DNA from 2 places in the Gordonia sp. UCD-TK1 genome. Region 2 is predicted to be linked to the other one. Evidence: riboswitches for the same ligand, from Rfam matches in the RefSeq annotation. Region 2 holds a riboswitch; the other holds the start of a gene.
What was found. A riboswitch is a leader RNA that binds a small molecule or an ion and turns the genes downstream of it on or off. The one in region 2 is predicted to bind S-adenosylmethionine.
Positions count from the first base shown of each region.

Region 1: it holds a riboswitch for S-adenosylmethionine, as region 2 does, so the genes downstream of both, A9310_RS11380 (bifunctional o-acetylhomoserine/o-acetylserine sulfhydrylase) here and A9310_RS04735 (aminotransferase class V-fold PLP-dependent enzyme) in region 2, are expected to answer to the same signal.

Region 1 covers NZ_LZMP01000017.1:17,091-20,876, forward strand. The annotation lists gene A9310_RS11375 (homoserine O-acetyltransferase) at 1-841, opposite strand, end outside; gene A9310_RS11380 (bifunctional o-acetylhomoserine/o-acetylserine sulfhydrylase) at 858-2,192, opposite strand; SAM riboswitch class IV at 2,255-2,375, opposite strand; gene A9310_RS11385 (PE-PPE domain-containing protein) at 2,643-3,786, shown strand, end outside.
Region 2 covers NZ_LZMP01000005.1:90,955-94,740, forward strand. The annotation lists gene A9310_RS04725 (ERCC4 domain-containing protein) at 1-308, opposite strand, end outside; gene A9310_RS04730 (isochorismate synthase MenF) at 359-1,435, opposite strand; SAM riboswitch class IV at 1,543-1,656, shown strand; gene A9310_RS04735 (aminotransferase class V-fold PLP-dependent enzyme) at 1,675-2,601, shown strand; gene A9310_RS04740 (hypothetical protein) at 2,598-3,098, shown strand; gene A9310_RS04745 (inorganic diphosphatase) at 3,261-3,773, opposite strand.

The DNA of each region.
Region 1 (3,786 bases), on a different contig from region 2:
GCTTCGACGCCTGGTGGTCGAGATAGCTCTGCACCGCGTAGCGCCCGCCGGTCAGGGGATTCTCGTCGCCCTGGGCGTCGTTGCCGAAGCGGGAGTCGAGCTCCGGCTCGCTGCGGTACATGAGATGGGCGATCCGACGCGCGATCCCCATGCCCTGCAACGGAATGCGGCCGGTGCCGTGGTAGTCGCCGCCGCACCAGTCCGGGTCGGCCTTGATCGCGGCGATCTGTGCGGACTGGATACCGATCTGATCCGCGGTCGCGCGGGCGCCGACGGCGAGCACGAGGGCGCTGCGGACGCGGTCGGGGTACTCGATGGCCCACTCGAGCGCGCGGGCGCCGCCCATCGAACCGCCGAGAACCGCACCAACGCTGCGGATTCCGAGGCGGTCCAGCAGTGCCACCTCGGCGCGGACCTGGTCGAGCACGGTGATCTGTGGGAAGCGTGAGCCCCAGGGCCTACCGTCGGGGGCGATGGAGCCCGGACCCGTAGAGCCCTTGCATCCGCCCAGGACGTTGGCGGAGATGACGCACCATTCGTCGGTGTCGATGGCCTGTCCCGGGCCGATCAGCCCGTCCCACCATCCGGCCGAGTCGTGGTCGGCGTCGGCGGGTCCGGTGACGTGCGAGTCGCCGGTCAATGCGTGGAGCGTGAGGATGACGTTGTCGCGGGACGGCGACAACGTCCCCCAGCGCTGGAACGCCAGGGTGACGTCGTCGATCCGTGCTCCGCTGTCGAGAGGCAACGAGCCGATGGGAATGCCGACGAGTTCCCCGTCCGGGAGGGTCTCCCAGTCGGGCTGATCAGATGCTGTCGCATTCAGGTCGATACTCACCGACAAAGCTGCCTCACCTGTTTCACTTGGCCGCCGCGAATCCCTGTTCGAGATCGGCCAAGATGTCGTCGATTCCCTCGATGCCCACGGCGAGCCGGACCAGTCCCGGGGCCACGCCCGCGGCGAGCTGCTCCTCGGGGGTGAGCTGGCTGTGGGTGGTCGAGGCGGGGTGGATGACCAGCGACCGCACATCGCCGATGTTGGCGACGTGGCTGTGCAGGCTGAGCGCGTCCACGAACTTCTTGCCGGCGTCCACTCCGCCCTGGATCTCGAAGGCGATGATCGCACCCTGACCCTTCGGGGCCAGTTCCTGACCGCGCTTGTACCAGGGCGAGGACTCCAGACCCGCGTACGCCACGGACTCGACCTGCGGGTGTGCCTCGAGGAAGGCGGCGACCTTCTGCGCGTTGGCGACGTGGCGCTCGATGCGCAGACTCAGCGTCTCCAGGCCCTGTGCCAGAAGGAACGCGTTGAACGGGGAGATCGCCGCGCCGGTGTCGCGCAACCACTGCACACGTGCCTTGAGTGCGAACGCGGGCGCGCCCAGGTCGGCGAAGACGGCACCGTGGTAGCTCGGGTCCGGCGTGGTGAAACCGGGAAACAGGTCCTTCCCGTCGCGCTGGACCCGCCAGTCGAAGGTGCCGCCGTCGACGATGACGCCGCCGATCGCGGTGCCGTGACCGCCGATGTACTTCGTCGCCGAGTGCACGACGATGTCGGCGCCGTGGGCCAGCGGGCTGATCAGGTAGGGGGTGGCGACGGTGTTGTCGATGATGAGGGGTACGCCGTTGCGGTGCGCGACCTCCGCGATCCCCGAGATGTCGAGGATCTCGTTGTTGGGGTTGGAGATCGACTCACCGAAGAACGCGCGGGTGTTGTCCTTGACGGCGGCCTGCCACGACGCCGGGTCCTCGGGGTCCTCGACGAAGCTCACCTCGACCCCGAGCTTGGGCAGTGTGTAGTGGAAGAGGTTGTACGTGCCGCCGTAGAGGCGGGGGCTGGACACCACGTGCCCGCCGGTCTCGACGGCGTTGAGGATCGCGTAGGTCTCGGCGGCCTGTCCCGATGCGACGAGCAGCGCGGCGACGCCGCCCTCGAGCGCGGCGATCCGCTGCTCGACGGCATCCTGCGTGGGATTCATGATGCGCGTGTAGATGTTGCCCGGTTCGGCGAGACCGAAGAGATTGGCCGCGTGCTGGGTGTCGTTGAAGACATACGACGTCGTCTGGTAGATCGGCAGCGCACGGGCATTGGTCACCGCGTCCGCGGACTGCCCGACGTGGATCTGCTTCGTCTCGAAGCTCCAGTTCTCGCTGGGATCGTTGCTGTCGAGGGTGCCGTCAGGGACATCAGACATGGCGATTCATCACTTRCTACGGTCGGCAGGGCCAACTCGACCCTGTTGGGGTCCGACCTTCGGACCCGCGCTTGCCGGGGATCGCCACTGCGATCCCGCAACCCGGTCATCACCCGGAGCACCCCACCGCGGAAGGAGGGTTGCCGATCAGCCAGCCGGGGCTTCGCACTGATACTCATGACCTGGCGACAAGGATATAACACGGATGTGAGGGCCCGAGAACCGTCCCGGTCAGGCCGCGCCCAACCCTTGAGAAGTGCACCGGAAGGGTGCCGGTGGCTGTCCTCCGACCGAGTGAAATCGGGTGTGTTCAGATACAAAACAGCTGGTCAAGGTAGTTAGCGACGCTCAGCGTGCTGTCGATTCCGCAATCGCGGATCTACTGTTCGACCAGCCCCGGCTGCACCGGAATGCTCCGCTCAGGTGGTCCGGGTTCGCACAGGAGCGCTCATGGCCGTGATGGCTCATCTCCGGACCCGACGGGCCTCGTTCACGGTCGCCGGCCTCACCGCATTTGCGGTGGCGGGCGCGCTCTGCCTGTCCGGTGTCGCCCCGGCGGGGGCCGCCGAATGCAGCGACACCGGCGCGGTCATCATCGTCGCCGGAACGAATGACCCGGAGAGTGCGCATCTCGTCGGCGTCACACAGCGCTACACCGGAAAGATGCCGACGGTGGTGGACGGTGACGTGGTCATCGTGGACGACCCTGACAGTGACTACCTGGCAACGCCGAAGGATGTCATCTACGTCGACTATCCGACCACGCTGTGGCCACTCGGCGCCGCGGGATACGACGACAGCACGACGCAGGGGAGAAGTGCGACGGCGTCGGCGATCGCCGGCTACCAGGCGCGATGCGGCGTCGAGTCGGACATAGTCGTCGCCGGCTATTCACAGGGCGCCCGGGTCGCCGGCGACGTGCTCGCCGACATCGGTAACGGGCGCGCCGAACAGGTGGTCGCGACCGACGAGAACGGCGAGGTCATGCTCGACGAGAACGGCGAACCAATTCTCGTCACCATCGAGCCGGGCGGGATCTCCGGCGAGCTGTACTCCGACCCCCGTCGGGCGGGAGACAAGACCGGCCGCGGGATCGAGCTCTCGCTGATCGGCATCATCCCCGGTCTGACGATGTCCGGCCCGCGGGGGAAATCAGAGACCGACAGCGGGTTCGGTGAGCTCGAAGGCGAGGTGGTGTCGGTCTGTATCGACGGTGATCCCATTTGCGACCTGCCCGACCCGATCCACGACCCGATCGGCGCGATCGACGGTCTGCTCGGCTACTTCACGAAGCACAGCCGGTATCCGTTCCAGATGTACCGGGACCCGAAGGAGCCCGCCTGGAACGACGGGCGGGCGGTCGAGTGCGATCCGGAGACTGCCGTCTGCATCGTCGCAGCGGACTCCGCCTTCGCTGAACTGATCCAGGACTGGGCTCGCGACCTCGGATACCGGGGTACGATCGGCGACTTCCTGTCCGGGCGTCCGACGATCGACCTGCCGTACGGCATCGAACTCGCGAACCTGCAGCCGGTGGTCCGGCTCGTGCAGGATCTGTTGCCACCGTTGCCGAAACTCGGATACGGCGCGTATC
Region 2 (3,786 bases):
GTCTGCCAGAAGATCATCTCGCGTCCGCGAGCCCGCGTGACGACGAACTGTGACCGATTCTCGCGAGCGCGGTCGAGCACCAGATCGATCGCCGCCCCGCGCCGCGTCACCGACCGAACCGGAAGACGTTCGACGATCTGCGGTGTGGTCGGCCATTCGTCGGCGCGATGACAATAGACCTTGCTGGTTCGCGGCCAGGTCTCCCTCACCTTCAAGACGATCCCGTCACTGCCGAGCGGAATCCGGACCAGAAAGGGCAGTGAGGAGCCCTGTTCCGGATTTCGGGCGATGATCAGGTCGTCGGGCATCATCGACGAGCGTAACGGGCGAAGATCGCGCGCGTCCGCAATCGATCCGCTCAGTCGAGTGCGGCGATGCCCAACGCGTTCAGGACCGTCCGCAGCTTGAACGCCGTCTCCTCGAGTTCGCCCTGCGGGTCGGAGTGTTCGACGATACCGCCGCCGGCCCACGTCCGGAGGCTGCGACGATCGGCCTCGAGTTCGAGGCACCGGATGGTGACCATCCACTCCCCGTCGCCGGCGGCGTCGCACCAGCCGACCGCCCCCGCGTAGAAGCCGCGCTCACCCTCGACCTCGCGGATGATCTGCGCAGCAACATCACTCGGCGTGCCGCAGACCGCCGGGGTGGGGCCGAGCAGGAGTGCGAGATCGAGCGCAGTGGTCGCCGGGTCCCGAAGCCGCGCGCGGATCGGGGTGGCCAGATGCCAGACCTCCCCGGTCGACTGCAATTGCGGGGTCGACGGCGCGTCGACGTCGTCGCAGAGGTGTCCCAGCCGGTCTCGCAGGTGGTCGACGACGAAGGCGTGCTCGGCGAGGTCCTTTGCCGAGGAGAACAATCCGTCGGCAGCGGCGCGGTCGACGACCGGGTCGGGTGACCGCGGTGCCGATCCCGCGTACGGGTGGCAGGTGACGACGGAACCCGACTTGCGCAGCAACACTTCGGGACTCGCGCCCAACAGCCACGAACCCGAGCCGGTGGCCGCGCCGAGATCGACACCGAATGCGTTGTGTCCGGCATTGCCGCCCGCCAATGCGTCGAGAAGTCGCAGAGGCTCGACCTCGGCGTCGAGCACGATGTCGACGCTGCGGGCGAGGACGACCTTGCCGACGTCGCCGGCGACGATCCGCTTCACCGCGTGCGCGACCCGTTCGCGGTGCTCGTCGGCCGTGGGGTACAGGGTCGTCGACACCGGCGTGCGCGTCAGTGGCGGCCCGCCCGCCAGCGGCGCCGCGTCGACGTGCAGGACTTCGGGCACCACCAGCGCGGCGGGGTCGGCGAGGTCGAAGGGGATCGCGCCGGTCAGACCGTCGACGGTCCCGGCGCGCAGGGCGGCCGAGGCGGCGTCGACGTCGGTGAACGCACGGACCGCGCCCATGCCCCGCACGGTGCCGTGCGGGCGGGACAACACGAACACATCAGTCGCTGACACCCCTGACACGCTACAGGTAAGTGTGCCCTAACTTCCGATCACGTTGAGTGAAAATTGACACGTCCGCGCGAGATCGACGACCCTTGGTCGTAGGTCATGAGTGCCAGTGACAAGCCCCGGCTCGCTGGTCGGCAACCCTCCTTCGCGGTGGGGTGCTCCGGGTGACGACCCGGCCGCGTACCGACCGGACGCGGCAAGCGCGAATGTCTGAGGAGTTTCCTGCCGTGACCGCTGTCCTGTCCGCACCCGCCGGTCGTCTGTCGCCCGCAGTCGACGTCCGCCTCGACGCCGCCCGGGAATCGGTGCGGCAGTTCGTCCGTGCGCGGGTCGACGACACCATCGTGTTCACCCGCGGTCCCGCCGGTGCCCTCGACCTCGCGGCGCGCATCACTCCTGGCGACGTCGTCGTCCTCGACATCGGGTCGGGCGCCGACCTGCTGAGGTGGTGCGCACCACGGCAGGGACGCGACCGTGCGCGGTTCGTCCCGGCCTGCGAGACCATCGAGGACACCTTGGTCGCGCTGGAGACCGAGCTCGCCTCGGCGCCGGCATCGCTCCTGGTCGTGGCCGCGGTATCGGACATCACCGGCGAGGTGCTGCCGATCGGCCGGCTCGCCTCGCTCGCGCACCGGTCCGGGGCCCGCATCCTGGTCGACGCCGCGCAACTCGTCGGGCACCGGCCCGTCTCCGTCGTCAGCCACGGCATCGACTACCTGGCGGTCGGTGAACCGGGTCGGAAGACGGGCGGCGCCGGCGTCCTCATCGGTCGTCGTGACTGGTTCGACGCCGCCGATGTCGACGCCTCGCCGGACGCCGACGGCGTTTCCGGGGCGATCGCGGTCGCCGAGGCGTGTCGGGTGCTCGCCGATCTCGGACCCGAGACGATCGGGCTGCACGAACGCCGCCTCGCCGAACGTCTCGACGCCGGCCTGGCCGCGATCGGCGGCTTCACGCCGCTGCGGATCTTCACCGATTCCACCGACCGCGCGGGAGTCGCGGGCTACACCGTCGACGGCCTCGCACCGCCGGCCGACACGGTGCGCGCGAGTTTCGGAGCGGGCACCACCGTCGACGACATCGACCGGATTCTCGATGCATTCCGGGCGCGAACCGAACAGACCGACCGAACTCGACCAGGGGTGAATAGATGACCATCGAACTCGACGCACGTGCTGACCGCGGCACCGTGATCGCCGCACCGACTGCCACCCCGACGGCCCCGATCAGCATCGGACGTCCGGGATTCCAGATCGCGCTCGCGGGAGACGATCTCGCACAGACGTTTCCGATCGTCGTGCGGCGGGAGACCCTCCGCGAGGCGCAGCGCGCCCGCTCCCTGCTCCGGGCCGGCAGCCACGATCAGGCCAAGTTCGTGGTCGCACTCGAGGTGGAGGTGGCTGTCGCGCCGGACGCCGCGTCGGCGCGCACGGCCGCTGCTGCGGCGGTGAACGCGTCGTCGGAGACGAGTTCGGGGACCATCCGCTACATCGGGACGACACACGGACTGATCACGCTGGTCCGCGACATCTACGCAGCCGAGGTCGCCGACGCCGTGATCCTCATCCCGATCGACGGCGCGGCCACCGAACGCCGCATCCGCGAACAGATCCTGCCGGTGCTCGCCGAGCAGCGGTACCGCGTGGCCTGACCCACTGCTGGTTGAGCCGGCACCGAGCGTAGCCGCCGGGCCGAGCAAGCGACGAAGGAGCGCGTCGAGGTCGAGGCGCCGAGTCGAAGCCACCTGGTGACCAGACGACACCGCCGGCACCATCTCGAATGATGGTGCCGGCGGTCTCGTGTGCGGGAGAGATCAGCCGCGCGAGGGCTCGTTGGCCGCGTCGGGGTGCGCGGCGAGGCGATCGATGGCCTCCTGTGCGATCTTCTCGGCCTGGTCGCGGCCGACCCACCCGCCCGGGTCGACCTCCTTGCCCGGCTCGAGGTCCTTGTAGTGCTCGAAGAAGTGGGCGATGGGTCCCAGCTCGTATTCGGACACGTCGGAGATGTCCTTGATGTGGTCCCAGCGCACGTCCTTGGCCGGGACGCAGAGGAGCTTGTCGTCGCCACCGGCCTCGTCGGTCATGGTGTACATGCCGACGACCCGTGCGCGCACGATGATGCCGGGGAACACCGACTCGGGGAGCAGGACCATCGCGTCGAGCGGGTCGCCGTCCTCACCGAGGGTGCCGTCGATGTAGCCGTAGTCGGCCGGGTAGCCCATCGAGGTGTACAGGTAGCGGTCGAGGTAGACCTTGCCCGTCTCGTGGTCGACCTCGTACTTGTTGCGGCCACCTTTGGGGATCTCGATGGTCACATCGAATTCCACAGTTCCTCCTGGC